2 regions of the Brevibacillus sp. FSL K6-0770 genome follow, and region 2 is predicted to be linked to the other one. Evidence: riboswitches for the same ligand, from Rfam matches in the RefSeq annotation. Region 2 holds a riboswitch; the other holds the start of a gene.
What was found. Region 2 has a riboswitch for glycine ahead of NST23_RS07335 (amino acid permease). Riboswitches for the same ligand answer to the same signal wherever they lie in the genome.

Region 1 (15,379 bases), 860 kb from region 2:
CTTCCATACTCGGCGTCGGCATGTGAACCCCTCATTTCAAACCATATTTCTTCCGGCCAAAAAAGGCACGTAGAAATATAATACCTTTAAATGAGAACGATTAGCAAGAGAAACCTGTCTATTGTGGCTGTTTTTCTGTTTCGCGGTTCATCATTTGGACAAATTGCACCAGTTGCTGTCCGAGCGCTTCCATCCGGGCTTGCAACCGTTCATCTTTCAGTTTGCCCTCTGGCGTAAACGCATTGTAAGCGCTCGGAATGCTCGGACTTGCTGGCAACGGCCACGCATGCAAATTGCGCATGATCAACTGGAGCGTATTGACCGTGTTCGTCGCTCCCATGCTGCCCCCGGCAACACCGATGAGAGCCACTTGCTTATCGCGCAGATGGCGCCCTTCCAAAAAGTCGATCGCATTTTTCAATGCTCCGGTAATCGTGCCGTGGTATTCAGGCGAACCGATCACAAGTCCATCCGCCTCGGAAATTTTTTGTACGAAACGATGGACGATTTCCGGATAAGTCGTCGCGTCTTCCCGGTCGTCGTAAATCGGCAAGCTCCAGTCTGCCAGATGAATCATTTCAATATCAGCACCTGCAGCCTTCGCTGCATCGAGAACAATCGCTACCGCTTGCTTCGTTGTCGAGTTGTTGCTATTCATGCTTCCCGCTATTCCTACAATTTTCATCTTGGAGTCACCTCATGCAATCTGCTTAACTGGTTTATTTTTCATTATAATCCACATCGTCATACTTTGTAAATGAATAAGTCTGTTTAATATTCCCGGTTCTGAACAAGCCTTGCTTGGACATACACATGTAGCAAGTTGGGAATAAGGATGATGCCTATGGACAAAGTCGCTTGGCAAATCGCCATTCTGTTTGCAGGGTCCGCGCTGGGAGGACACTATCTGGGCGGTTATGAGTGGCTCCGTTTCTTTACCTATTTTGGCTCCTGGGGCACGGTCGGCATCGCCCTCGCAGGCATTGGAATCGGGTGGATCTGCCTCCAGCTGCTGAATTATTGCCATCGCCATCAAGTCGGTTCGCTCTATGAGCTGTACCTGTTCTTATTCGGTGAAGCTTTTGCTTCCAGCCTGTCGATGATTACCCATCTCTTTTTGCTGGCATACGTGGGTGTCATGCTCGGTCAGCAGTCGGCCCAGCTCATCCCAGGGCTGTCGTCTGTCTGGTTCGTCTTATTGTCTCTCATCGTGACGATCAGCTTCCTCTTCAAGCGCTGGCAATGGATTGTAACGGGGTCAGGCATTTGTTTAGGCGCAGGTCTGCTGTTTTTCGCCCTGCTTTTCCTCCGCCAACCCCATGTCCCTATCCCTGGCCTCGGCTACCAAATGAACGGAAGCTGGGTGATTCACGCCGTTTTTTTCCTCGCGCTGCATCTCTTGCTTGCGCTTGTCGTCTTGCTGCCCGTAGCGGGACGAACCGATCAGCCGAATGCCGTTCGTCTGGGCGTCGGCATCGGAACGGGGATCACCTTGTTATTTTTGCTGCTCGGTCAAGCGATTTTCCTGTCTCACTGGCATGATATTCATACTTCACTCTCGCCTGTGCAATTGATATCGTCCCGATTGCTGCCCGCTGGCAACTGGCTTTTCGCGATTTTGGCCCTGATTCAGGGTGGCGTGCTTTCCGCCTTGCTCCTGCACTCACTCGCCTTGCCTGTGACCCTGCGCCATCAGCTGCAAATGCCACCGCTTCTGTTCGTGATGCTGCTTTTGGTCGGGGTGTTCGCCCTGCTGCCGCTTTTTTTGCCCTGGAGCGTCTCTGTCGTGGCAAGCGGAGCTACTTACTGCGGCTTGTTTTTGATTGGCTGGTTTATTTGGAAACGTCAGACCTGATGGGCGCTTGGCACACATACGGGAAGCAAAATGTTCACCGTCGTTCCCTTGCCTTTTTCGCTTTCGATTTGCAGGCTTCCGCCGTGATCCTCCAAAATGCGCTGGCTGACCATCAGGCCGAGGCCCGTTCCGTTTTCTTTCGTCGTATAAAAAGGCTCTCCCAGGAGCGGGATTCGCTCCGGATCAATCCCGCAGCCGTTGTCCTGGATGCTGACCTGAATGTGCTCCTCACTGATCCGCCGACTCTGAACGTAGATCTCGCCGCCATCGGGGAGCGCTTCCATCGCATTTTTGCAAATGTTGAGCAGCACTTGCTTGATCTGGTTTTCTTCGCAAGCGATTGGCGGCATCGCTTTTTCAGTCGAAGCGTACATCTGGATATTTTTTAAGTTCGCCTGGCTTTCCAAAAGGGACAGGACGTTATGGATCATCACCGACAAGTCTTTTTGCTGAAAGCTCACCGCTTGCGGCTTCGCCAACACCAGCAGCTCGCTGACAATCAGATTGATCCGGTCCAGCTCGGACAGCATGATTTGGCAGTAGTTGCGTTGCACGCCTGTTATGGAAGCATTCAACAGCTGGATGAACCCGCGCAGCGATGTCAACGGATTGCGAATTTCATGCGCGATTCCCGCCGCCAGCTGACCGATCGCAGACAGCTTGTCCGATTGGCGCAACAGCTCTTTCGTTTTCGTAATCTCGGACACATCACGCGAGACGATCAACATGCTGTCCACCACTCCATCGCTGTTGCTGATCGGCTTGAAGCGCGACTCGACGTTGACCCAGTGCCCCTGGCTATGCCGCAGCCGATAAATCCCGCTCGCCTCTTCTTCCTTTCGCCAGCTCAGCCGGAACAGATCGCTGACCTTTCTTTGATCTTCCGGATGAATGATCTTGTCGATGACGGCTGGCCCCATCCCGATCATGTCCTCGCTGGAGTACCCCAAAAATGTCGTGTGCGCGTGAGAGACATACGCAACCGTCCCATCCCACTTTACGAGGTAAATCATTTCGGTCATGTTTTCGGTGATCAGACGGAAATGAGCCTGGCTGTCTTGCAGAGCCTGCTCCATCCGCTTTCGCTCTGTTATGTCACGGGAGCAACAAATGATCCCTTTGACCTTCCCTGCTTTGTCCAAAACAGGGCCGTATGACAGCGATACGTGCATCAGCGAGCCGCTTTGATGGACGCGAACCGTCTCGTAGCCGACGATGGACTTCCCGTTCAGCACTTCGCTGTGGCACCGCTCCATTTCTGCGATATGCTCCTGCGGCACGCAAGGAATGGCATTGCCCAGCAAATCAGACGCGCTGTAGCCGAATTGTTCGACTGACGCCTTGTTCACATGAATGAATTTCCCGTCCCGACCCACGATCGAAACAGCGTCTGGAGTTTGTTGCAGCAAGGCATCAAGCAGCTCCTTCGTCTCATCCAGCTCGATTCTCATTCGCGTGATTTCTTCCTGCTTCCGGCTATCCTTTTCCCTCATCTGGCTGTACATGCGATAGAACTGGAGTACAAGCATAAGCGCATACAGCAGGTTCAACAAGCAGAACGACCACACATTGATTTTATTGGGGTACAGGTAGAGCAAAAAGACACTGAGTGGAATCCAACCGATGATAAGAGTTAAGGAAAGGGCGAAATGACTTGAGCCTATTGGTATCATCACAACCTCCGCTGTTCTTTGCTGAATATTTGCTGTGTAGGATGGATCATCGTAACTAGCATGGATTGGATTGAATATAATTTTCAGAAATATGTAACTGCAACAATATACAATGGACGAAATTTTTTAGGATTCTTAAAAATTATAAACTTTTTTCCAATGGGTGGCTATGACTTGTTATTCCACATTTTTCGACAAATTCGCAAAATCCCCCGCTGATCGAAAAAAGTTTGCCGGGAGTTTTTGCGAGGGCGATGGCGAGAATCGTCTGCACACAAAAGGCGCCCCGTGTCTTTTCCTGGACGCCCTGCGTTTGCCTTCGTTTTTACGATGCGCTCGCAACCAAGCCTATTGAAGATCTTCTCCCGCTTCCTGCTGTCTGCCCGTTTGCACGGACTGACGCGGTTCGGCAGGAGCAGTAGAGTCGGTCAGGCTGCCGACCACAGATGAAATGACTTTCGCCGCTTGCGCAAGCTGCTCTTTTTGAATCTGGACAAGCCCGTCCTTCGCTTCCTCCTGCGCTGGCAGACGTGTAAGCAAGACCGCCGGAATCCCTGTCCCGGCAAGCAATTGCAGCTGTTTTCGCTGACGCGCGCCCACTTGCTCCAATGCGCTTGCTTGCACTCCGGCTTGCGTGAACACGCTGCCTGTCTGCGTGGAGGTCGATTGTGCAGGCACCGCGGTCAGTTGACCGTCCCTGCCCACTGCATCCACGTATATGGCAGCCACGATCTTCGCCTTGTCTTTTGCCGCAAGTGAATCAAAAAATGCCTGTCCGCCCCGTTCCCCGGCTGTCTCCGCTCCCAAACTGACCAGCTTCACCTGCGCATCCAAGCGGCTCTCGGCCAGTTGGCGCGCCACTTCAAGCAAGACGGCTACGCCGGATGCGTTGTCATTGGCTCCTGCGGACGATGCGGTCGAGTCATGATTCGCCAGGAGGAGTACCTGCCGCTCCGTGTTTGCAGCTGTCGTTTTGTTCGTCGCGATGAAATTATAGGACGTATGTCTGCTCGTCTGGCTTCCGTCTACCTTCACGGTTGCGCGCAGCGGCTGCTGATCCCGCAAACGCTCTTGCAGCAGGCTGCCGTCCGCCTGTGACAAGCCGATGACCGGAACGGACATGTCCAGCGGCTCGCCCAGTGTCGCCTTCCACTCCCCCTCGCGATCGTTCCAGATGATCGCCGCTACCACTCCTGCTGCCGCTGCCTGTCTGACCTTTTCGCCAAACGGAATTTCTCCCCGCTTGATCAGCGCGATTTTCCCTCTCGCCGCTCCATTGGCAAAATCATTGGCGCGTCCGTAGCCGACATCGACTATGTCCGCTGTTGCCGTCCCGTTCTGGGCAAAAGTCAATCCTTTGATCGCCCAGCTGCGCTTCCAGTCGTCGATCGCAAGCGACAAGACCGTTGGGCGTTTGTATGTATGGTAATAAAAAGGCTGGAGTTCTGTCTCATAGCCATAGGCGCGCCACAGATTCTCCACGTATACCCCTGCTGCGAACTCCGACTCGGTCGCAGGCGGTCTCGCTGCTTTCGCCAAGCGCTCTACATGGCTGTACAACAGCTCTGCATCTGTCTGAACCTGATTCGCATATGCCTGTTGCGAAGAGAAGGGCAAGGACAGCAAACTCCCGCAAACAAGCAGTGCTCCTAGTGCGCAATAACCAACGGATCGCATGGCGTTCTCCCCTCTTCCTGGCGCTCTTTGCTTTTATTATGGACAGACTGCTCCATAAGCGTCTAGTCAGAATAGTTAGTCAAATACCAGCACGCGCCGTCAGCGGCGGACAGCTTTCGTTCTCCTTCTGCCCAAATCTGCCTGGACATGCACAGCGACACGAGGAACTCGTCGATTTGTCGGAAAGGAGACGCCCATTTAAAAAGTTAATAGATGAACGCTTCTCCTTGCTAAATTATTGATAGCGGAAATCCGCTTTTCAAATTGACCCTGAGAGGTACGATTTGCTAATGTTGAATCAAATAAAAAACCGTTGGAAAAAAGCGGCTGGAATCAGTAGAGGAGGACTCACCATGCTTTATGTAGATGGCAAATGGGTGGAAGAGGGGCAAGCAGCGGTTCATCCGGAAGATCGCGGATACAACTTCGGGGACGGCATCTATGAAGTCGTACGAATCTATAAAGGGCGCATGTATCAATGGGACGCCCACTTGACCCGCCTGTTCCGCAGCGCGCGGGAAATCAAGCTGGAGCTGCCGTGGAGCCCGGAATCACTGACCGATTTGGCTCAAGAGCTGATGGCGAAAAACAACATTACCGACCAGGACGATGCCACCTTGTACTTGCAAATTTCTCGCGGCGCCGCTCCTCGCGTCCACGACATCCCAAGTGCCATCACTCCGGTCATCATGGCTTTCGTGCGCCCCAAAGCTCGGCCAGTCGACGATTTGAAAAAGGGTTGGACAGCTTCCCTCGTAGAAGACATTCGCTGGCTGCGCTGTGATATCAAGACTCTCAATCTATTGGGAGCCGTGCTCGTCAAACAGTACGCCAAGGACAAAGGCGCACAGGACTCGATTTTGCACCGCGACGGGATCATTACCGAATGCAGTTCGTCCAATCTTTTCGCAGTAAAAGACGGCGTGCTGTACACGCATCCGGCTGATCACCTGATCCTGCACGGCATCACCCGTCAGGTCGTCATCGATCTGGCCCAGGCAAACGGCATCGCTGTTCACGAAAAGCCGTTTGACATCGCCTTCCTCAAACAAGCGGATGAGTTGTTCCTCACCAGCACGACCGCAGAAATCATGCCGCTGATCTCCGTCGATGGCGAAGCGGTAGGCAACGGTCAGCCAGGTTCGGTTACATCCAGGCTGCAAGCTTTGTTTGAACAGCACATTCACGACAGCGTACTCGTCTAACCGTACGAAACAGATGGAAAACGAAAAAGCTCACCAGCGATTGTTCACACTGGCGAGCTTTTTTCTGTACGTTTGTCACCTGTCGGCTATTGTCTATCGGCGCAAGTTCCATTCGTCTGTCGCATAACGGGTGGCGGCGAGTTCCTCTGCCAGCGCCCGCTCTTCGTCTGTCAGTGCGGACGGCACCAGTTCGACGTCCAGACCGGAGGCAAAGCCTTTGGAAAATGCCTCGATCGCTTCCTGCAAGCTGACAGGACGCGGGCTTACTTCGTTAATCGTCACCGCTTTTTGGCGGAAGCTGTCCATCATCCGCTGTTTGACGCGATCCGACGGGAAATGCAGCAGCGAGAACAGCAAATCGACGTCCATATCGAGCAAGATCGAGCCGTGCTGGAGGATGACTCCCTTTTGACGCGTTTGCGCACTGCCCGCTACCTTTTTGCCTTCGACGACCAGCTCATACCACGATGGCGAGTCAAAGCAAGCAGACGAGCCTGGCGAGTTGTACTTTTCTTTTTCCTCCTCGCTGGCAAGCGACACCATCTCTGCGGCAAGCCCCAGGTTCTGGAAGCCGTGCAGCAATCCGAGGCTGATGATTTTGTAAGCCTCTGTCACGCCAGATGGCATCCGCGGATGATCTTCGGACACGATCACACTGTACGTCAGCTCCTGATCGTGGAGAACGGCGCGTCCGCCTGTTGCCCGGCGCACAAAGCCAAGTCCGCGCCGCTGTACTTCCTCCAGGTTGATTTCCTTGATCGCCTTTTGAAAATATCCAATCGACAAAGTAGCCGGGTCCCACGTATAAAAACGAACGGTCGGCGGTACCTTGCCTTCGCTGTGCAGTTGCAAAATCGCTTCGTCTACAGCCATATTCATCGCCGGAGACATCGGCTCCGTTACGACATAGCGCCACTGTTCCATATGTATGTACCTCCTTCTCACAACGATTTCATTGTACGCTTCTCCCAAAAGGGCGGCAAGACTTGGATGCGCTGTTTCAATGAGCCGCTTCCTCGATGATCGCGACGACTTGCGCCAAGGCGTCTTTTGGTTTTCCGATCGCGACGCGCTGCTTTTCCGCGATGGCGCTTCGCTTTTCGGCAAGGCTTTTCAACGCTTGCAAAAAGCTCGCCTCGTTCAGCGCCTCTTCCTGCAAGACGGCACAAAAGCCTTGCTGCTCAAATGAACGTGCGTTCAACAACTGATCTCCCCTGCTGGCTGCAAGAGACAACGGCACAAGCAGCATCGGCTTTTGCAGTTCGAGAAACTCGTAAATCGCATTGGAACCCGCGCGCGAGACGACCAAATCCGTCATCGCCAAAAGGTCGGGAAGCTCCTCCTGGACGTACTCGAACTGCTTGTAGCCTTTCTTTTGCAAGCTTTCGTCCCGTTGGTTTTTGCCGCAAATATGTACGATGGAATACTGTTTGAGCAGCTCATCGAGCGTTCCCCTGATCACTTCGTTCAAACGTTTTGCCCCGAGACTCCCGCCCATGACGAGCAGCACAGGCTTCCCCGGAGAAAAATCACACAGGGCCAGCCCTTGCTCTTTTCGGCCTTTTTTCAGTTCCTCGCGCACAATGGCTCCTACGTGCATTCCCTTGCCTGCTGGCAGATGCTTCAATGTATCAGGAAAAGTCACGCATACTTTGTCGGCAAAAGGCAGCGACAGGCGATTGGCCAGTCCTGGCGTCAAATCAGACTCGTGCAGGACGACAGGCAGCCGATTCAGCCAGGCGCCGAACACAACCGGGACGGAGACGAAGCCGCCCTTGGAAAAGATTACGTTCGGCTTCCAGTCAGCGAGGAAACGGTACGCCTGCCAAGCCCCTTTGCTCACACGCAGCGGGTCCGTGAAGTTTTTCCAAGCAAAATATCGGCGCAGCTTGCCTGTAGCAATCCCGATGTAGCGCACGCCGTCCAGCTTCTCGACCAGCTCCCGCTCAATCCCCTCTGTCGAGCCGATGTAGGCCACCTCCCAGCCCCGCTGCAAAAAATGCGGGATGAGGGCGAGGTTGAGCGTGACGTGCCCGGCAGACCCGCCGCCAGTAAATACTATCCGTTTGCTCATGTTTGTCTTCTCTCCCCGAAAGTCGGATCAACCCCATCTGTTCATGATAGCATCATTCGGAAAGAAAAACCGCCCTGTAAAAAGGCGGCTTTTCCCAAAGAGAGTTATTAAGCTTGTGGCTGATAGCGCAGGATCGGCTTGCGTGCCGCAGTCGCTTCATCCAGACGTTTTACCACGGTCGTGTGCGGAGCTTCCTGTACAAGCTCAGGTGTTTCTTCACACTCGCGGGCAATTTGCAGCATGACGTCGATGAACTCGTCGAGCGTTTCTTTTGTCTCGGTTTCAGTCGGCTCGATCATCAGGCACTCATCGACAATCAGCGGGAAGTAGATCGTTGGCGGATGGTAGCCGAAGTCGAGCAAACGTTTTGCGATATCCAGCGTGCGCACGCCGAGTTTCTTTTGGTTCACGCCAGACAAGACAAATTCGTGCTTGCAGACGCGGTCAAACGGCAGGTTGTACGCCGTAGCGAGACGACGCATCATGTAGTTGGCGCTGAGCACCGCATTTTGCGAAACTTGCAGCAAACCTTCCGGACCCATCGTGCGGATGTAGCTGTAAGCGCGAACGAGAATGCCGAAGTTTCCGTTGTAGCCTTTTACGCGGCCGATCGATTCCGGACGGTTGCTGTCCCAGTAGAAGCTGCCGTCTTCTTTTTTCGCCACGATTGGCGTTGGCAAAAATGGTTCGAGAACCTTTTTCACGCCGACTGGTCCAGCACCTGGGCCGCCGCCGCCGTGTGGTCCGGTAAATGTTTTGTGCAAGTTGAGATGCACGACGTCAAAGCCCATGTCGCCTGGACGGGCAATGCCGAGGATCGCATTCGCATTGGCTCCATCGTAGTACAGCAAGCCGCCTGCTTCGTGGACGATTTTCGCCATCTCGACGATGTCTTCCTCGAACAGACCGAGCGTGTTCGGGTTGGTCAGCATGAGCGCTGCCGTGTCAGAGCCAACCGCATCGCGCAGAGCTTGAATGTCTACCAGACCGCGCTCGTCAGAAGCAATCGTAACGGTATCCAGACCTGCTACAGCCGCAGACGCCGGGTTTGTACCGTGCGCGGAGTTCGGCACGATTACTTTTGTACGGTGAGCTTCTCCACGGCTTTCATGGTAAGCGCGGATCATCATCAGACCCGTCCACTCGCCTGCCGCTCCGGCAGCCGGTTGCAGGGTAACGGCGTCCATTCCGGTGATTTCAGCCAGTTCTTCTTGCAGGTTGTACAAAAGCTCCAGTGCGCCTTGTACGGTTTCTTCCGGCTGGTACGGGTGAGTTTGCGCGAAGCCGGCATAGCGAGCCACGTCTTCGTTGATTTTCGGATTGTATTTCATCGTGCAAGAACCGAGCGGGTAGAAGCCGTTGTCTACCCCGTGGTTGCGACGGGACAACTCGGTGTAGTGGCGAACGAGTTGCAGCTCGGATACCTCTGGCAATTCAGCAGGGGTTTCACGAATGAGGTGCTTTGGCAAAAGGCTTGCGACCTCTACTTCCGGTACATCCAATGCCGGCAGATTGTAGCCCACACGGCCCGGTTTGCTCATTTCAAAAATCAGTGCTTTCTCCTGGTCGTTACGCACGTGTGATCGCCTCCAATTCAGCCGCCAATGTGTCGATTTCTTCCTTGGTCCGAAGCTCGGTTACTGCGAGCAAGGTGTGGCCTGCAAATTCAGGGTAATCCAGCCCCAGATCGTAGCCGCCGATGATTCCTGCCTGGAGCAGTTGCTTGTTGGCTTCTGCTACTGGCTTGGACAGCTTGACCACGAACTCGTTGAAGAACGGGGAAGTAAAGACGACTTCCAGCCCTTTGGCTTGCAGGGCTTGCTTCGCGTAATGCGCCTTTTGCAGGTTCATCATCGCCATTTCCTGTACGCCTTGTTTTCCGAGTCCAGTCAGGGTGATCGCAGCCGCCAGTGCCAACAGCGCCTGGTTGGAGCAAATGTTCGAAGTCGCTTTTTCACGACGGATATGCTGTTCACGAGCTTGCAGCGTCAGTACGAAACCGCGCTTGCCGTTCTCGTCTTTCGTTTGCCCGACGATGCGTCCTGGCATTTTGCGCATCAGCTTGCTCGTCGTCGCAAAATATCCGCAGTGCGGTCCGCCAAACGATGCCGGGATACCGAACGGTTGCATGTCGCCTACTACGATGTCAGCGCCCAGTTTGCCTGGCGCTTCCAATACGCCCAGTGCAAGCGGGTTGGAAGAAACGACGAACAGGGCGCCTTTGCCATGAGCAATCGGCTCAACTGCTGCCAAGTCTTCCACGTTTCCGAAGAAGTTAGGATATTGCACGATCACAGCCGCTGTGTTTTCGTCAATCAGCGCTTCCAGAGCTTGTGTGTCGGTTACGCCATCGCTGTTGATGCCGACTTCAACCAGTTCTACGCCTTGACCGTACGCATATGTTTTCAGAACGCCGCGCGCTTCCGGATGCACCGCGCGGGAAACGATGACGCGCTTTTTGCCAGTGTGACCAGCCGCCATCATAGCCGCTTCTGCCAAGGAAGTCGCTCCGTCGTACATGGAGGAGTTCGCTACTTCCATTCCTGTCAGTTCACACACCATTGTCTGAAATTCAAAAATCGCTTGCAGCTCGCCTTGGCTGATTTCAGGCTGGTAAGGCGTATAAGCCGTGAAAAATTCTCCGCGGAGCAGCATGTGGTTGACTGTGCTTGGCGCATAGTGCTGATAAACGCCAGCACCCAAAAAGTTGACGTGTGTGCTGAAGTTGACGTTTTTGTTAGCCAGGCGAGTGAAGTATTTGACCAGATCAGGCTCGGACAGAGCTTCTGGAATGTTCAGCGCACCTTTGAAACGCACCTCTTCCGGAATGTCTGCAAACAGTTCTTCTACACTGGAAATGCCCAGAGTTTCGAGCATTTCGCGCTTGTCCTGATCAGTTTGGGGCAGGTAGCGGTATTTCACGAACGTTGTCCTCCTCAAATAGGATGTATTGTGGGCTTATGCTTGGTTATTTCGCACGTTTATAAAAAGGAGCGGCAACAACAACAGCTTTCAGTCGTTTTCCGCGAATTTCCACTTCAACCTCTGTGCCAATCGCCGTGTGCTCGCTTTTGACCAGGGCCAGACCAACGTTTTTCTTCAAGGTCGGGGATTGTGTCCCTGTGGTCACTTCTCCTACCAGCTCTTCTCCGACATAGACCGGATAGTGCGTGCGCGGAATGCCGCGATCGATCATCTCGATCCCTACCAGCTTGCGAGGCGCGCCGTTTTCTTTTTGCGCTTTCAACACCTCTTGGCCGATGAACGGCACTGCTTTATCTACCTTCACCGCGAAGCCGATACCCGCTTCGATCGGTGTAATGTCCTTGCTCAGTTCCTGACCGTACAGTGGCAGCTTGGCTTCAAAGCGCAGCGTGTCACGCGCCCCCAGTCCGCAAGCAACCAGACCGTCTTCTTTGCCTGCTTCAAGCAGGGCGTCCCACAGCTCTGCCGCACGATCCGCAGCCAGGTAAATCTCGAAGCCATCTTCGCCCGTGTAGCCTGTACGGGATACCAATGCCGGAATACCGCTAACCTCTACATCGCGCTCAAAACGGAAAAAGCCGATTTGGGACAGATCCGTTTGGGTCAGCTTTTGCAAAATCGATTCAGCCAAAGGCCCCTGGATCGCAATCTGCGCCGTTTGCGGCGAGATATTTTCGATCGTGACGCCCGGAATCAGGTGCTCCTGCAGCCATGCATAGTCTTTGTCAATATTGCCAGCGTTGATGACAAGCAGGTAATGGTCGTCTGCGTATTTGTAAACGAGCAAATCGTCGACCGTACCGCCGTCCGGGTAGCAAAGCACGCTGTATTGAGCTTGTCCCACTGCCAGCTTGGAAACGTCGTTGGTTGTCACGCGCTGCAAGTATTCGAGCGCGCTCTCGCCTTTTACGTCCACCTCTCCCATGTGGGATACATCAAACAAACCTGCTTTCGTGCGAACAGCTTCATGCTCCTGACCAATGCTGGAAAACTGTACAGGCAGCTCCCAACCGCCGAAGTCGATTGTTTTGGCGCCGTATTTTGCATAGGAATCAAACAGTGGCGTTCTTTTCAGATTGGACATGTGTGGCACCTCCTAAAGGCAGATAGTCGGCATTTTTCCCCATGAAAAAACAGAGGCGAAAAAACGGGTACACCAAAAGAAAGGTGCCCATTTCTCCTCCTCTGTCCTTGGTACCTGAGAGTTACCTTGCCAATCAAGCTCGGCGGGGATCACCGGGCTTGCAAGTTTCCCCTTTGGTGGCTCGACATGCGAGCTCTCTCCAGAGTTGCGTCCAGTAGAGGTTCTTTTGCCTGAGAGATTCACCGTTACCGGCTTGCTCCTTCGGCGCTGCAGTGGTTCACGCAGTCTCTCCCTGCTACTATCATTCGCGTTGGTTAGATGGTCATACATAAGTTTTTGCTATGATTTCCATACTAATGAACGAACTTCCTCTATATCCTACCATGAGAGTCGACAGTTGAAAATATGCAAATTAACAGTCAGATCAAGAAATACTTAACAAAGTGATGAACATTACCCATAATGTTAAGTTTTTTATTAAAACGCATGAAAGTTATGGCAGAGCTGTGTAAAGGAGTAACGTATATGCCGAATGTTCCTGTTTCATTTGACACGAGCTGGATATCGCCGCTGACCGAGCGGCTGCACGAAGATGGTCCATGGGACAAGTGGGAGCTGTTCAAGCTGGCGCTGGAAGCAGAAGAAGCGATGGCGGTTCGCGAGTTCGATTCTTTGCAATGCCTGAACTACTTGCCGCTGCTCTCGCCTTTTCCCCATCAGCTCCAGACGGCGGAACGCGTGCTGAATGACATGCGCGGCCGCGCGATTCTCGCGGATGAAGTCGGATTGGGCAAGACCATCGAGGCAGGGTTGATCATGAAAGAATACATGGTCAGAGGCTTGGCGAAAAAAATTCTCGTCCTCGTTCCCGCCTCTCTCGTCATTCAGTGGACAAAAGAACTGCAACAAAAATTCGGCATTCCTGCCGTCGCGCAAAAAAAAGAGTACATGTGGCGTCAGCACGAAGTCGTCGTCGCTTCCATCGACACGGCCAAACGCGACCCGCATCGCCGCCATGTGCTCGATATCGACTACGACATGCTCATTATCGACGAAGCGCACAAGCTCAAAAACAAGCGAACCCGAAACTATCAATTCGTGAAGGAAATTCGCAAAAAATACTGTTTGCTGCTCACCGCCACCCCTATCCAGAACGAGATGGACGAGCTGTACAACCTGATCAATTTGCTCAAACCGGGGCATCTGGGCCACTCGACGTCGTTTTCCACCAATTACGTCGAGGGAAAGCGCCAATCGAAAAACAGCGAAAAATTGCGCGAAGAAATCGAAAAGGTCATGATTCGCAACAAGCGAAGCGACGGCGGCATCCAGTTCACCAGCCGCCGCGTGCAGTCGATTCCCATCGAGCTGACGCAGGAGGAGATGGAGCTGTACGAGGGCGTCACGCGCTTTGTCCACGATCAGTACAAGACGGGAACCGGGCTGTTCAATTCGCTCGCTCTCATCACGCTCCAGCGCGAGGTTTGCTCCAGCAAGGAAGCCTCCTTCATGACGCTGTACAACATGCATCAACGCACCAGCGAGGAGTCTTTGCTGCGGGCGCAAATACTGGAACTGGTGGAGATGATCAAGCGGATCGAGACGCATTCCAAGGCGGCCAAAACGGTCGAGCTGATTCAGCAGATCAACGACAAAGTGATCGTTTTCACCGAATATCGGGCCACGCAAAATTACTTGCAAAAATATTTGCATGACCACGGAATTACCTCTGTGCCGTTTCGCGGCGGCTTCAAGCGCAGCAAAAAAGACTGGATGACCGATCTGTTTCAAAACCGCGCACAAGTGCTGATCGCGACAGAAGCAGGCGGCGAAGGGATCAACCTGCAATTTTGCAATCAGGTGATCAACTACGACATGCCTTGGAACCCGATGCGTGTCGAACAGCGAATCGGCCGCGTTCACCGTCTCGGGCAAAAGCGGGATGTGCACATTTACAATCTGTCCACGGTCGGGACGATTGAAGAACATATTCTCAAACTGCTGTACGAAAAAATCGATCTGTTTGAAATGGTCATCGGCGAACTCGATGATATCGTCGAACGCCTCAACCTGAGTTCCTCGCTGGAAGAAAACTTGACGCAAATTATTATGGACTCCGCATCCACGCGCGAAATGGCTTTGAAGCTGGACAACATGGGGCACGCGATTCGCGCAAGCCGCCAGCCGCACGTCGCCCCTGCTCTCTCGGAAGCCGCCGAGCAGTAGTCTGGATGCCCCCAACTAGCCAACAAGAAAAGAGGTTCCCTGATGCAAGCCAACCAGGTCAGGCAATTCGTAGAGCGCTATCTCGCGACTTTTTCTGCTCACATCGTCGAATCCCACCCCGACTACTTGACGGTCAAGCTGCCTGTCGAGGTCGACAAAGATATCGGCAACCGGCCTTTTTACTGGAGCTGGGTCGACAAAATGAATCTGGCGTACCAGCCGCTCGTGCTCACCTTCGCCTTTCACCCCGACCGCATGCCGGATGGGCTGCGTGCCGAACACCTGCACCTCGGCGCCGGGCGCATGCAGCAAATTTTTGCCTCGGCGAAAAAGCACGGTCAATTCGTCTGCATGTACGAGCAAAATACCGCTTCGCTCCCCGCCACGGGCAAACGCCGTTCTACGCCGCTCGTTCCGTGGCTGGGCATCAATCTAAAAGTGTCGTTTCTGTGCGACAAGCGGCGCGATCTCATGCTCTACCTCGGGGTCAACCTGCACCAGCCGCGGGTCGTGCACGACTTTTCGACGTACTTGTTTCAGTTGCCGCTCTCCCCTGCCATCCCGGACTATTTCTATACGCTTGATCGGAAAATTTCCGTA
Region 2 (15,379 bases):
ACGGTCAAGCTGAAAAAAGGCGAGGAAATGCTGAAAGGCAGCGCAGTAGGCGAAGGGCCGATCGAAGCGTTGTACGACGTGATCAAAACGTTGGTCGGGCTGGATGTCCACCTGAAGGATTACAAGATCAACAGCATTTCTCGCGGCAAAGACGCTGTAGGCCGTGTCAATATTCGCATCGAGTACATGGGGAAAACGTACTCCGGTCGGGCGATGGATACCGATATTATCAAGGCGAGCGCCCTTGCGTTTTTGAACGGGGTCAACGCTGCGGTGCTTGATCTGGTTGCGGTCGGATAGTCGGATAAAGCAAGAGCAGGCGCGAGACGACTAGGCGATCCCTGCCTGAAAAACGCCGAGAATCAAGCATGTAAAAAGACTGCTGCCAACTCAGGCTGAATGTCCAAAGGCTGCTCGAACAGGAAAGCGGGCTGCAAAGGCAAAAAGGCTGCTCGAACAGGAAAGCGGGCTGCAAAGGCAAAAAGGCTGCTCTGTATCGGTAGAAATGGCTGCCAACTGATGGCAAAGCAGATTTGGCAGCGAGCCTGCAAGTATAGGAATGGAAAATTTGGAAAAACTGATTACCATACACTGTTAACCACCTTTTTCAACCCTCGCGGCTGTTTGCGGGGGCTTTTTTTATGAAAAAAACGCTGGACTCTCCGCTTGGGGGAGTCTTTACACTAGAGGAGAAAGGAGGGCGGACAGCGTGTTGTACACAGTTAAGGAAGTAGCGGAGCTTTCCCGCGTGACGATCAAGACGTTGCACCATTACCACAGGATTGGCCTGCTCATTCCGGGCGAGATCAGTGAAGCGGGCTATCGGTTGTACGGCGACAAAGAGCTTGCGCGTTTGCAGCAAATTTTGTTTTACTGCGAACTGGATTTTCCGCTGCAAAAGATTCGCGAGCTGCTTGATGGAGAGCCGGAGCGAGAGCTTGTGTTGCAAGAACAGGAACAGCTGCTCTTGGCCCGACAAAGCAGGTTGGAAGAGGTCATACGCACGCTGCAAAAAACGCTGGCGTGCCTGCGAGGAGGAAAAGGAATGGATAACCAAGCGATGTTTCAAGGGTTTAGCAGTGAGGAAGAGTGGAGAGCAGCCCTGCAGGAGCAAAGCGAGCATTTGCAGGAAACGTACGGATACGATCTGGCACAGGAAGCTTCCATCGACGTGGCGAAGATGAATGAACAAGCGCAGGAAGCCGAACGGTTCATGGCGCAGATGGCTGCCGCATTGCGCGATGGAGTCAAGCATACGGATGCGAAGCTGCATCAGTTGATCGGGGAGCATCTGCGCTTTATGCATGAGCACGGGCATTCGCTTACTCCGTACGAGTTTGCCGGGCAGACTCGGTTTTTCCTGCAAGACGACTTCCATTTGCAGATGCTGGAGGGGCAGCAGACAGGACTTGCCTATTTTCTGGCGATCGCAGCCGAGGCGTATGCGGCTCATGCAAAAGCAGAGTAGGGAAAGAGAGAAGGGACCATTGAGAACGATGGTCCTTTTTCTTTTGGTCTTTTGGGCAAAAAGCTTGTGCGGCGATCAGGGAATAATTTACAAAAAACAGGGGCGGTATATTGACAGAAAAATCTAGGACTGTTATAAAAAATAGTGGATAGCACTCTCGCGGTGAGAGTGCTAACAATTGTGTGTGGCAAAATAGAAGGGAGAATGGCCGATGGAAAAAAAGCAGTTTCAGGCTGAATCGACGCGACTGTTGGAAATGATGATCCACTCCATTTACACGCAAAAAGAGATTTTCCTGCGTGAGCTGATTTCCAACGCAAGCGATGCGATTGACAAAATCTATTACCGCTCGCTGACGGATGATCAGCTGGTGTTCGATAAAGACAATTACTTCATTAAAATTAGCGTGGACAAGGCTGCCCGCGAATTGACGATTACCGATACGGGAATCGGCATGACCGCTGAAGAGCTGGAAAACAACTTGGGCGTGATCGCCAAAAGCGGTTCCCTTGCCTTCAAAAAAGAAAACGATGCCAAAGACGGCTACAATATTATCGGGCAATTCGGGGTGGGCTTCTACTCTGCCTTCATGGTCGCTGACGTCGTAACGGTCACGAGCAAAGCGCTGGGGGCAGACACAGGCTACAGATGGCAATCCAGCGGAACCGATGGCTATACCATCGAGCCTTATGCAAAAGATGAGGTCGGCACTACGATCACTCTCAAAATCAAAGAGAATACGGAAGAAGAACGCTACGATGAGTTTTTGGAAGAGTATCGCTTGAAGGCGATTATCAAAAAATACTCGGACTTCATTCGCTACCCGATCAAGATGGACGTGACGAAGCATCAGCCGAAAGAAGGCAGCGACAGCGAGTTTGAGGAAGTGCAAGAAGAGCAGACGGTCAACAGCATGGTGCCGATCTGGCGCAAGAACAAAAACGAGCTGACTGACGAAGACTACGAACAGTTTTATGTAAGCAAGCATTACGGTTTCGACAAGCCGCTTGCGCACGTTCACGTCAGCGCGGATGGAGCGGTCGTCTATCAGGCGATTTTGTACATCCCGGAAAGCATTCCGTTCGACTACTACTCCAAAGAGTATGAAAAAGGTCTGGAGCTGTACGCCAATGGTGTACTGATCATGAACAAATGTGCTGACCTGCTGCCAGATTACTTCAGCTTCGTCAAAGGGATGGTCGATTCGGAAAGCCTGTCTCTCAACATTTCCAGGGAAATGCTGCAGCATGACCGCCAGTTGAAGCTGATCGCGAAAAACATCTCCAGCAAAATCAAGGGCCAACTGCAAAGCATGCAAAAAAATGAGCGGGAGAAGTACGAAAAGTTTTACGAAGCGTTCGGCAGACAGCTGAAATACGGCGTATACAGCGATTTTGGCACACACAAGGACACGCTTCAGGACTTGCTCATGTTCTACTCTTCCAAAGAGAAAAAGCTGGTGACGCTGGCCGAGTACGTCGAGAGAATGCCGGAAGACCAGAAGTACATCTACTATGCGACAGGGGAATCCAACGAGCGCATCGAAAAACTGCCGCAAACCGAGCTGGTATCCGACAAAGGCTATGAAATCCTTTACTTCACAGAGGATATCGACGAGTTCGCGATCAAGATGCTGCGCACCTACAAAGACAAGGAGTTCCGTTCCGTCTCCAGCGCCGATCTGGGAATTGAACCAGACGAGCAGGACAAGGCGGCAGACGCTGAAAATGAAGACAACCAGGAGCTGTTCGCTTACATGAAGAGCCTGCTCGAAGGCAAAGTTGCAAGCGTAAAAGCATCCAAGCGTCTCAAATCCCATCCAGTCTGCCTGTCGACAGAAGGCGATGTCACGATCGAGATGGAAAAAGTGCTGAACGCCATGCCGAACAGCCAAGGCGTGAAAGCGCAAAAGGTGCTGGAGATCAACGTGAACCATGACGTGTTCCAGTCGCTGAAGGCCGCTTTCGGTCAAGACAAGGAAAAAGTGAATTTGTACACAGCGGTGCTTTACCATCAGGCGCTGCTGATCGAAGGCTTGCCGATTGAAGATCCGGTCGCGTTCACGAACGATATTTGCAAAATGATGGTATAGCAAAAGGGGGATGCATGAGGCATCCCCTTTTTTCGCTGGAAATAATCGCTTGCGAAAAGCACATCGCGCACCGCGGTTTTCTTGCCTTTTCCGAGTGTGGCCGAGAAGATGGAAGCAACAAAGGAGAATCGTTCCCAAGCGCTCTTGGCGTGTAGCGATCCAGTCCGGTTCGTGATGGAGGTCGGAAAATGCGGGCTGAGCAGCTGCAAAAGGCGCTTGCGACCGATGCAGATGAACTGCGCAGCCTTGTGGGAGTTCCGTACGAGGCAGTAGCGAAAAAGCATTGCCCAGGTGGAAGCACATGTCACCAACGGAGTTACGCTAAAGTAAAACCGTTAGCTGTTGTGGGAGCAAACCTTAAAGCTGCCTTCAAGGTTTTTTTCGTTTGCGACGCTGTCCGTTCCTATGCGCTCCAGACATGAGGCTGAGCCTAGCCACGTATGCGGGTTACCTGCCCAGCACCATCCGAGCTTCGGCTTGCCTTGACTGATCCATAGGGCCGTTACGCGCCGATCGCCACAACGGGAGCCGAGCAGGGAAAAACCGTTGTTCTTTTTCAACAGCTCAGGAAAGTGGGTAACGAGGGCAATGCCTTCCTCCAGAGTAAGCGGAGAGCGCCCTTGGGCCAAAAGGCGGGGCAGGGCGTCGTTCGGCGTGACGTTGAGCGTTTGTCCTCCGGTATCAATGTCAGCCAAAAGATAGGCGACTCCGGCAGGCAACGCGATTCCATCGATCGGCTTGAAGCGGCACATATCCTGCTCATCCATGACGCTAAAGCCCGCCTTTTTCTGGCGCTCCACGAGCTGGATGGCACGGCTGCTGTCGACCCACTCGCTTTTTACGACGAGGGCAAAAGGAGCATAACCTTCAGGCAGTTCCGTCTCATTTGTCCACGGAGGAAGCGAGGCTGCTTTGTCCTTCAACGGTTCCAGTTGCTTGCGGAAAGCGCTCTCTGTCATCCGGGCAATGCTAGGATACCCTTTTGCAACGAGATTGGTAACTTGGCGTTCAAATTCCATTTCCAACAGGTCAAAGACGATGGGAAACCCCTCCTTCGATATGCGCATCACTAACGAGGACATTTTTCCTTTTCATCTTACAACATGGATGCTAATTCGAAGGTTTGATCAGAAGTTTTGTTGAATAAATAGGGGAGAGTTGCTCAAACGTTATAAGCGAGCTTTAAACCAGGAACAAATGAAGAGAGGGGTCCACGAAAAAATGCGGCCGATTGACATTGCGCGAAAATTGAAGCTGAGCACAAGCGCCTTGCGCAACTACGAAGCGCAAGGACTTGTTCCGCCAGTGGAACGGTCTGCGGGCGGCTATCGTTTGTATACCGCCGAGCACGTTGCCTATTTTACTTGTATACAGGCTATGTCGCCCGGGTTCGGGATGGAGGTGACTGCGGAAGTTGTGCGGAACGTTCAAGCAAGGCAGCTCGATGCGGCGCTATGGCGCGTGAATGAGGTGCAAGCCCTTTTGCAACGGGACAAGCAACTGGCAGAAAGCAACATGCGGATGTTCTGCGAGCTGGATGGCAAGCAAACGCAAGCAGAGTCTGGCGAAGCGTGGCTGACGATCAAGGAAGCTTCCCGAAAAACAGGGCTTCCCAGCTCGACGATTCGCCATTGGGAGAAAACAGGGCTGATTACAACCACGCGCGATCCGCAAAATGGCTATCGGTTGTTCAATCGCTCGCATATCCGAAAAATTATGCTTTTGCAAGCGTTGCGCGCGCAGGTGTATTCGCCAACGGTTGTAGAGCTGAAAAATGCCATTGCTCACATGAGGGAAGACGATGTTTTAGAGGCGAGAAAAATCGCCACGGACTTCTTGCAGTATTTGCATCGGGTCAACTGCTGGCAAATGCGCGGAATCCATGCTCTCTATGATCTGTGCCGATTGGTAAAGCTGGTTGAATGAGAGGAGGGTGCCTTCGGTTCGGTAACCGAAGCTTTTTCATCATGTATGCAGAAACTTGTTTTCCTGCTTCCATTCTACTTTGCGGAAAAACAGGGGCAACTCGCTTTCGTGCAACGGTTTGCTGATCAGAAAGCCTTGCACAAAATCACATTTCCACTTTTGCAGGCTATGGAGCTGTTCAAACGTCTCGATGCCTTCAGCGACGACAGTGAGCCCCAGTTTGCGCGCCAGTGAAATGATCCATTCGACGAGTACCGTTCCTTCATAATGATTGGCAATATGAGCGACAAATGACCGATCGACTTTAATAGTTGAGAGGGGGAGAGTCGTGATGTATTCAAGCGAGGAGTATTCCGTCCCGAAATCATCCAATACGATTTTGATGCCGTGGTTAGCGAATTTTTTCAAAGTATCGATCCGTCTGTCCTTGAGCGAGATTCTGTCCCGTTCTGTCAATTCCAGCTCCAATGATTGAGGGGAGAGAGCTGTTTTCTGCAAAATGCCGCATACCCGATCGAAGAAGAGAGAGTCTTGCAATTGCAGGCCCGAGATGTTGACTGACATGACGGAAGTGGGCATGTACTTTTCTTGAATTTGCTTGTTTTTTTGGCAAGCGGTCTGGATGACCCAGTCACCGATGGAATAAATCAGTCCGATCTCTTCGGCGAGCGGGATAAATTCCGTAGGGGAGATCGGTCCGAAGAGCGGATGGTGCCATCTGAGCAAAGCTTCAAAACCGCGTACGTTGCCAGAGACGGTTTCGAACTGCGGTTGGTAATGCAAAGTCAGCTGTTCAAGCCGTACTGCTTCTTGCAAATCATTGGCCAGTCTCAGCTTGTGCTCCAGATCCTCGCTCGTCAGTAACGATGTAAACTCCATGTTTTATTTACCCTCCATTTTGCGTCCATTTCTTCTGGGATTGATTATGCACGGGATGTATTAGATAAGTTTCTGTCTATGTATTAGGATAGTGTGAAATAATCTCAAAAAAATAGCACCATCTCGCAGGAGACGATGCCATTTGTCTGCTAGTTTTTAGAAACGAACTTGTATCCTACACCCCAAACGGTGCGGATGTATTTCGGTTCCTTCGGATTGTCTTCGATTTTTTTGCGCAGGTTGGCGATGTGAACATCGATGGCCCGATCTGTCACAAAAGAATCGAAACCGCGCAGTTCGTAGAGCAATTCCTCCCGACTGAATACTTTTCCCTCATTTGTAATGAACAGACGCATAATCTCAAATTCGGAAAAAGTCGTTTCGACGTGAAACTGATTGACAAAGATCGCCCTGCGCTCCAAATCGAGCAGGAAAGTATTCTCGGAACTCGCGACTGCTGTGTCAGCCTGTTCCCCGCTTTCTGGGGCAGCAGGCTGTTGGTATTGGTGGGTTCGTCTGATCATGGCTCCGATTTTTGCGGAAATCTCTCGCAAGGAAAAAGGCTTGCAAATATAATCGTCCGCTCCAGCTTGCAAAGCCTCTACGCGATCGGATACGTCTGTCTTCATCGAGACAATCAGGATGGGAGCAACGGAAAAGGTGCGCAGCTCGCTGCATATCCTGGTACCGCTCATATCCGGCAGAATCATGTCCACGAGGATGACATCTGGAGCAAATGATTGCGCCATGTCCAAGCCTTTCTGTCCATGATCCGCTATTTTTACAGAATAGCCTTCTTCGGTTAAATACATGGCCAGCATTTCGCCCATAATCTGATCGTCTTCGATAATCAATAGGTTGTACATCAGATTCCTCACTCTTTCTGGGAGAAAGTTATTCGTAAAAATGGGAAAGAGCTAGCAATTTTTCGTTTTTTCCTAATACTTTTCTCATATTTTAGCAAAAAAGCGAGGAGAATGGACCTAATTTCATGAAAAATGCTAAAAAAATGTTAGGAGATTGCCAGAGTTTCTTGCCATTCGTTTGCTAACGCTAACACTTCGTTCAACTGCCATTCCAGTTCGCTCATAAATTCTTGATAATCGTTCGGATTTACAGAAGCAGAAAGCTGCGCCTCCATTTTTCTTGATAAAAGAAGCAATCTTTGTGCAGACAAATTTCCCGCAACACCACTGAGAGTGTGAATCATTCTTCTTGCTTCCTGGAAGTTTCCTGCGAGAAACGCCGTTTGGAGGTTTGATGTAAAATCCGAATATTCTTTAGTGAATGAACGGAGAATTTGCGTGTATATCGGGATTTTTCCATCCAGTCGCTCCAGTGCGAGCGAAACATCCAGACAAGGTACGGGAATTGCTCGCTTCAATGTTTCCTTCATCTCGCCCAAATGAATCGGCTTGGTAATGACGCCGTTCATCCCCGAACGGTAGCAATTGTCGTGTTCGGCTTTAATGACGCTCGCCGTCATCGCAATAATGGGCAGGCTGGCGTACTGTTTGTGCTGGCGGATGCGGATCGTCGCTTCACAACCGTCCATCTCCGGCATGTGGACATCCATGAGAATCAGATCCCATTTTCTCGTCTCCAAAAGCTCCAGCACTTCTTGCCCGTTTTTGGCAACGGTCACAGCGTAACCTTCGCGCCGGAGGAACTCGACCGCTACCAGCTGATTGATCTCGTTGTCCTCTGCCAGCAAAATTTTGCCGCGATATCCGGGGAAGAGGACGTTTTCGTAAGGAGCGGACTGCGGCTTCTGCAAAGTCTCGGTCACATGTGTTTCCTTGTGCTCCTGTGCCCCCAGTATCGCGCGCGCTACATCCATCCGGTTAATCGGCTTGATCAGAACAGCGTCAGGCTGGGCGGATTCCTCCAGGGAGGCCAGCTCGTCGCGGCCGTACTCTGTCGTCATGGCAATTGTCGCTGCGTCGCATAGCTCGGCGAGCGCGTGCAGCCGCTGCAACGATTCTACGCCGTACATGTCTTCCGCTTCCATGTCGACGAACACAAAGCGAAACGGGTTGTGCGCTTCAGCGTGTTCCAACAGCTCGAAAGCCTCTCGCCAGGTGGCGACGCAGATAGGCGAAAAGTTTAGGCCAAACAACATGTCAGCCATGCTGCTTCGCATTTTGTCGTGATTTTCCACAATCAGGACACGCTGGCCTTCGTAGCCTGGTGGCAGCATGGAGCCAGGGCTTTCGCTTTCCAGCCAGGGCGCGTGTTCAAACGGGAGGGTGAAGGAGAAGCAGCTTCCTTTGCCGATTGCGCTAGTCACTTCGAGAGTGGCGCCCATCATCTCGACGAGACTGCGCGAGATGACCAGACCAAGTCCGGTGCCGCCGTATTTTCTGCTCGTCGTGCCATCTGCCTGTGTGAACGGTTCAAACAGCTTGTCGAGCTGATCTTCCGACATGCCGATGCCTGTATCCTCTACGGCAAAATGCAAGTACAGCAGTCGTCCTTCTTCTTTTTCCAGCGTGATTCGCACAGAGACGTATCCTTGCTCGGTAAACTTGATGGCGTTGTGGCACAGATTGAGCAACACTTGCTCCAGCCGATGCTGGTCCCCGATCAGTTTGGGCAACATTTTCGGCGGCAGATCGAGAATGATTTCGATTTGCTTCGTCCCGAGGTAAATGCTCAGCATATGCGAGAGCCGCCGGACAAAATCGTCGAGGTCAAAGCTTGCCTTTTCCAGCTCCAGCTTGCCAGCCTCGATCTTGGAAAAGTCGAGAATCTCGTTAATGAGGCGGAGCAATACTTGGGAGGAAGACAGCACCTTGTCCAAGTAATTTTTTTGCATCACCGTCATCACCGTTTTCTGCATCAGTTGGGACAGTCCGATGATCCCGTTGAGCGGGGTGCGGATTTCGTGACTCATCCGCGCCAAAAAGTCGGTTTTCGCCTTGCTCGCTTCCTCCGCTTCTTCCTTGGCTGCCCGCAGTTCGGCCTGAATCCGCCGCTGTTCCTTCAACATGAAGTGCAGCAAAAGCGAGAGCAGACTGACCAGAACGAAAATGGAAACTTTGGTAATCAGGCTGGACAAGTCTTGTACAGAGTTCAATTGTCCGAGCGCTTCGCTGGCAGGCAGTACGGCTGCGACAGACCAGCCCGTGGAAGAGACAGGGGAGTAGCCGATGTAATAGTTGTTGCCGTCGATGGAGACGAGTTGCAATCCTTTTTGTCCAGCGACCATGCCTTGTCCGATTTTGGCCAGATCGCCTGGTTGTTCCGTCAGCTTGTGTCGGCTGACAAGCTCGGGATTTGGATGGTACATGATCGTTCCGTCTTTGGAAACCAGGATGGCGTAGCCCGATTCCCCGATCGGGTACGTGCCGAGCATTTGCGGAATGTCGTCGAGCAAAATATCGATGGCGACGAAGCCCAGCAGCCTTTCGTTTTCCTCAATCTTCATGGTGCCGCTGGTCACCATTTTTTTCGTGAGATAATCGGCGTACGGCTCGGAAAAAACGACGTCATTGGAACGGACGGCGTCTGGATACCAGGGGCGTTTGGTGAGCGACCAGTCTTTTCCTGAGAGCGTGTCGGTGTTGCCGATCGTGAAGTTGCCCGCATTGCTGGAAACCCATACAAGACCCAGGTTGTGGTCCAGCCGCTGGATGCCGTCCAATGCGGTCGCTACGTCCAAGTAATGCGGGCTGGTGAAGGCATGCTCTCGCGTCTGCACGGTTTGCAGGTAGCGCAAGATTGCCTGGTTGGTGCTCATTTGCCTGATCAGCAACGCTTTTTGCGCAAAGAAAGCGTCCATCCGTTCGGCCAGAGCCTGGCTTTGCAGGGTCAGCTTGTTCTCAATCTCGACTTTCATGATCCGGTTGGTTTGGGAGCGCATGATGTAGCCGGACAGGGAGAAGGCGACCACGATGATCAGGAGGATGAGAATGGTCAGTTTTCGGGCATGGCTGACGTGAAAAGTTTTCATGAACGACCTCGCAATCTGTGATGTACGTTGTTTTCATTTTACAACACAAATCTCAAAATCTTCCGGAAAAAGCGCGGCTTGCTCCCGATTCATCTAGTAAAATAGAGAGGAAGGGGTGACAGTCATGTACACCGTATGGAAAGTGAAATACTTGAAAATATCTTCCTACCTCAAACTATGTGTGGGAGCCGGTTTTTCACTGGGTCTCTTGATCGGACTTGTTCAACTGCTTTTTCTGTTTTTGATGCGTGCCACAGAGGGACATTCAGGAGCAAGCGGCATGTGGGACAGCTTGCTTGCCGGCCTGGCGAATGCGGCAGGCACTGTCATCGTCTATACTTTTGGCGCCGCGGTTATCAGTCTTATTTCTTATTTTCCTTTTATGGCTTTTCTCAAACGCAAGCAAGGAATAAAGATCGAAGGAATATTGGAACCATTTGAAGAGAGCGAGATCAGGTCATGACATCATGGAGAGAATCGCACATGCATCCATTGCGTCCAACGATGACGGTCGAGGAAGCCGTCGCCCATTTTACGCCAGACCGGAACGAAGTGCAGGAAGTATACAGTGAAGAAGACGAATTTATCGGCTATTTGACGGTAGAAGCGATCGCCCATGCGATTCATCGCGGGGAATTGACGCGGCCGATTGTCGAATACGTGGTGCCGGAAGTGAGCTTGCCGGATCGAAAGCGGCAGGCAAGCTCGCAGGCGCAGCTTCACGCTTTTTTCGAGAGTCCGATCTGCCAAATCGTGTTCAATGCGCTGTATGACGGCGTGTACATTACAGACGGAGCGGGCATTACTTTGTTCATCAACCAGGCGTACCAGCGCATTACCGGGATTCGCGAAGAAGAGGTCATCGGCAAGCATATGGGCGATTTGATCAAGCAAGGCATGATCTCCGTGTCCGCTTCGCTGGAGACGATCCGCACGCGAAGGCCCGTGACGCTGATCCAGACGATACGCAACAGCCGCAAAATCATCGTTTCCGCGACGCCTGTGCTGTCGTCCGCAGGCGAGATTTTATACATCATCAGCAGTGTCCGGGACATCACCGAGCTGATCCGCTTGAAGCACGAGCTGGATAGTCAAAAGCTGCTGCAAAGCGATGTGCCCCCTGCCGATCAGATGGGGCTGGAAGATGTTGTGCTCGGGCCAGCGACGCGCTCGCTTTTCCGCCTGGCTGACAAGGTCGCCAAGACAGATGCAAAAATTTTGTTGCAGGGCGAGACGGGTGTAGGGAAAAGCATGATTGCGAAATACATCCACGCCAGGAGCAGTCGAGCCAACGAAATTTTTATGGAGTTGAACTGCGCGGCAATCCCGGGCCATCTGGTGGAGGCTGAGCTGTTTGGCTACGAGCCGGGTGCGTTTACGGGAGCGCTCAAGCAAGGCAAGGTCGGCATTTTGGAAAGCGCCCATCGCGGTACGCTTTTTCTCGACGAGATTGGCGATTTGCCGCTGGAGCTGCAAGTCAAGCTGTTGAAGGTCGTGGAGGAAAGCAAATTCATGCGCGTCGGCTCCACGCAAGTGCGACATGTAGATGTGCGGATCATCACGGCGACTCATCGGGATTTGGCTACGCTGGTGCGGGAAGGGTTGTTCCGCGAGGATTTGTACTATCGGCTGAACATCGTCACTTTCGAGGTTCCACCGCTGCGGCAGCGCCGGGAAGAGATTGTCCCGCTGCTTGAGTCCTATCTGGAAAAATTCAACGAAAAGTACAACGAGCAAAAAACGATGACGCTGGAGTGTTACGAGTGGCTGACCAACTACAGTTGGCCGGGGAACATCCGGGAGCTGGCGAACCTGGTCGAGCGGCTGGTTGTCACGACTTTTCACAACACGATTGACGTGGGAGATTTGCCCGGCTTTTTGCAACAGGTGTTTCCGCAAGCGGAGCCGACGTCGTTGCGCGATGCGGTGGCACGACTGGAGCGCAGCATGATCAGCCAAGCGATCCAGACGCACCGGACGACCAGACTGGCAGCAGAAGCGCTTGGGATCAGCCAAAGTGCGCTCGTCCAGAAGATGAAAAAGTGGCAGCTGCACATCGGCAGCGAACCGGAGTTGAACGAATAGGAAAACATCCCGCGAGCGCCTGACGCCATCGCGGGATGTTTGTTTTACTCATGCAGCCACATTCGTTCATGAATGTGGTTTTTGGTTGTGTCGCTTACCGCTTACGAGTTTTCGGCAATTTTGACCTGATCGACTTTCGCTTTGCGCAGCTTGTAAATCACCACGAGCATGATGAACCAGACAGGTGTGATGAACAAGGCAACGCGCGTGTCTTCAGCAAGTGCGAGCACGACGAGAATGAACGCGAGAAAAGCGAGAATCAAGTAATTGGCAAACGGATAGAGCGGCATTTTGAATTTGTTTTGCGCTGCCAGCTCTGGTCTTGTCTTGCGGTATTTCAGGTGGCAAATGACCGTAATGCCCCAGATGAACAGGAAGCAAACCGTCGAGACACTCGTGATCAGCGTGAAGACGCCTTCTGGCATGATGTAGTTCAATACAACGGCGATGAGAATGACGACGGTAGAGAAGAACAGGGCATTGGCAGGAACTTGGCGAGTCGTGAGCTTGGTCATGGCCGCAGGCGCGTTTTGTTCTCTGCCCAAAGAGTAGACCATTCGGCTTGTACTGAAGACGGCGCTGTTACATGCCGAAGCGGCGGAGGTCAGTACGACAAAGTTGACGATTCCCGCAGCGGCAGCAATTCCGATTGCGGCAAACACTTGCACGAACGGGCTTTCTGTCGGAACGATCGCACTCCATGGGTAGATGCTCATAATCACGATCAGCGCACCGACGTAGAACAGCAAGACGCGGATCGGAATGTTGTTGATCGCTTTTGGAATGACGCGCTCAGGATTTTCTGTCTCTCCGGCAGTCAGTCCGACCAGCTCAATGCCGACGAACGCGAAGACGACCATCTGGAACGAAAGTAAGAAGCCGTTGATTCCGTTCGGGAACATCCCGCCATGGCTCCACAAGTTCGTGAAGCTGGAAGCGCCGGAGTTGGTGGAGAAGCCTTTGACGATCATGACGATACCGACGACGATCAAGGCGAGAATCGCGATGACTTTTACCAGCGCGAACCAAAACTCCATTTCTCCGAACAGCTTCACGGTTGCCAGGTTCATGAAAAGTAAAATTACGAGGGCAATCAACCCCGGCATCCATTGCGGCACTCCCGGAAACCAATACTGTGTGTACAAGCCGACAGCCGTCAAATCGGCCATGGCAATCGAAATCCAGCAAAACCAATACGTCCAGCCTGTGACGAACGCAGCCATGTTTCCGAGGTAGTCTTTTACGAAGTCGACGAAGGAATGGTAGTTCAGGTTGCTCAGGAGAAGTTCACCGAGCGAGCGCATGATCAAAAAGCAAATAATCCCAGTAATCAGGTACGCAAACAAAATGGATGGCCCGGCGAGGTGAATGGATTTTCCCGCACCCAGAAATAGTCCGGTACCAATGGCTCCACCGATTGCGATGAGTTGAACGTGTCTGTTTTTCAGACCTCTCGCCAATTTTTGTTGTTCCATGTGATCCCCCTCTTTCTCTCTGTCTGATTCTGCACAGTTACTTGGAAAGACAACTACTTGCTCGACGACTTTTTCTTCGCAAAAGTTTATGGTTCTTTATAATTCTCATAGTAACATAGCTGTACAGAATAAATACATCATTAAGTTACTTCCAACGAAAAAAACGCTTACATTTTTCAGTGAGTCCTTATTTTTTGCTGTTTGCTTCCGGTTGCTCCCTCCTTGTTTGCCCGAGTGGGGATGTGGCTGTTCCCCTGAAAGCGCAGCGATTTCTAGCAGCAATCCTATTTTTCGCCAATAAAAAAAGGAACGGGAAAAATAGGCTGGTTCCTATTTTCCTCTGTCCTTTTACCTGAGAGTGTTTAACTCCTTTGGTGGCCAATGGCTCTCTCCAGAGATGCGTCCCATTGCGGTCCTTTTACCTGAGAGATTTGTCCTGGGGGTCAGGATTTGCTCCTTCGGTGCTAAACGGTAAGTTTAGTCTCTCCCGCAATATTCATCCGCGATAGATATTCGCATGCGTTCTTTTGATAGTAAATTATTCCAAATAGCTTGTCAAACGAAAATTGCCAATTGACAGACTATTTTAAGCATAAAACATTTTTGACCGATTGAAGTCCAACAAACAAGGGAGATGGCAAGAATCAACAACAATTTGATTCGAAAGCAAATCAATATGATGTATTTTGATTTGAAACATGATCGGTGATCGGATGAAAACGGTTGCTTTTTGTTCCGGGCAAAGCGAGAGCGAAAAATGTGACGAACATGTGAGAAAAGGTGGTTTTGCGAGCGGAAATCTACCATTTCGCCGGGAGCAAACGAGGTTGGGTGCAGCGAATTTTAAGGCTTTGGCACGGGATTTGCTTTTAAGTGGCAGCACAGAGAAGGGAGAGAGTGACAACATGAACATTTCTACATTTGCTGCTGCGAACAAGCTGGTCACAGGCCGCGATTCGCTGACATTGCTTGCAGAGGAAGTCGCCCGGCTGGGGGTGCAGCGTCCGCTGATCGTCACCGACCATATTTTGATTCAGGCCGGGGTGGTGGCACAAGTCGAGGAGCTTTTGCCGATGAAGGCAGGCATCTTCCCGGACGTCAATCCGGAGCCGGAAATCGAAATCGTCGACCTGTGTGTCAGCATGATTCGCGCAGGAAGCTACGACGGGCTGATTGCGGTCGGCGGAGGAAGCGCGATCGACATTGCGAAAGCGGCTGCGGTCATGGCGACTAATGAGGGCAGCATCGAACAGTATTTTGGCACGAATCTGGTCAAGCAGCCGGGCTTGCCGCTGATCGCGATTCCGACTACAGCGGGAACAGGCTCGGAAGTGACCAATATCTCGATTTTGTCCGATACGAAGGAGCAAGTAAAAAAAGGAATTGTAAGCCCTTACTTGCTGCCGGATGTCGCTATCGTCTCGCCGATGATGACGCTGACGTGCCCGCCGAGTGTTACCGCTGCGAGCGGCGTGGATGCGTTGGTGCATGCAGTGGAA

Region 1: another riboswitch for glycine. It lies ahead of gcvT (glycine cleavage system aminomethyltransferase GcvT); the one in region 2 lies ahead of NST23_RS07335 (amino acid permease).

What each region holds. Positions count from the first base shown of each region.
Region 1 is NZ_JBBOBQ010000001.1:2,325,357-2,340,735, reverse strand. It holds gene mntR (transcriptional regulator MntR) at 1-22, opposite strand, end outside; gene NST23_RS11425 (NADPH-dependent FMN reductase) at 119-685, opposite strand; gene NST23_RS11420 (hypothetical protein) at 845-1,855, shown strand; gene NST23_RS11415 (PAS domain-containing sensor histidine kinase) at 1,846-3,528, opposite strand; gene NST23_RS11410 (M28 family peptidase) at 3,877-5,205, opposite strand; gene dat (D-amino-acid transaminase) at 5,559-6,410, shown strand; gene NST23_RS11400 (lipoate--protein ligase family protein) at 6,504-7,334, opposite strand; gene NST23_RS11395 (undecaprenyldiphospho-muramoylpentapeptide beta-N-acetylglucosaminyltransferase) at 7,411-8,484, opposite strand; gene gcvPB (aminomethyl-transferring glycine dehydrogenase subunit GcvPB) at 8,592-10,061, opposite strand; gene gcvPA (aminomethyl-transferring glycine dehydrogenase subunit GcvPA) at 10,054-11,406, opposite strand; gene gcvT (glycine cleavage system aminomethyltransferase GcvT) at 11,453-12,553, opposite strand; glycine riboswitch at 12,645-12,761, opposite strand; glycine riboswitch at 12,762-12,858, opposite strand; gene NST23_RS11375 (DEAD/DEAH box helicase) at 13,079-14,779, shown strand; gene NST23_RS11370 (YqhG family protein) at 14,822-15,379, shown strand, end outside.
Region 2 is NZ_JBBOBQ010000001.1:1,465,118-1,480,496, forward strand. It holds gene NST23_RS07285 (2-isopropylmalate synthase) at 1-300, shown strand, start outside; gene NST23_RS07290 (MerR family transcriptional regulator) at 710-1,468, shown strand; gene htpG (molecular chaperone HtpG) at 1,680-3,560, shown strand; gene NST23_RS07300 (DUF5701 family protein) at 3,896-4,642, opposite strand; gene NST23_RS07305 (MerR family DNA-binding transcriptional regulator) at 4,782-5,486, shown strand; gene NST23_RS07310 (putative bifunctional diguanylate cyclase/phosphodiesterase) at 5,526-6,365, opposite strand; gene NST23_RS07315 (response regulator transcription factor) at 6,515-7,231, opposite strand; gene NST23_RS07320 (response regulator) at 7,378-10,320, opposite strand; gene NST23_RS07325 (hypothetical protein) at 10,445-10,783, shown strand; gene NST23_RS07330 (sigma-54 interaction domain-containing protein) at 10,804-12,405, shown strand; gene NST23_RS07335 (amino acid permease) at 12,507-13,880, opposite strand; glycine riboswitch at 14,219-14,277, opposite strand; glycine riboswitch at 14,281-14,380, opposite strand; gene NST23_RS07340 (iron-containing alcohol dehydrogenase) at 14,786-15,379, shown strand, end outside.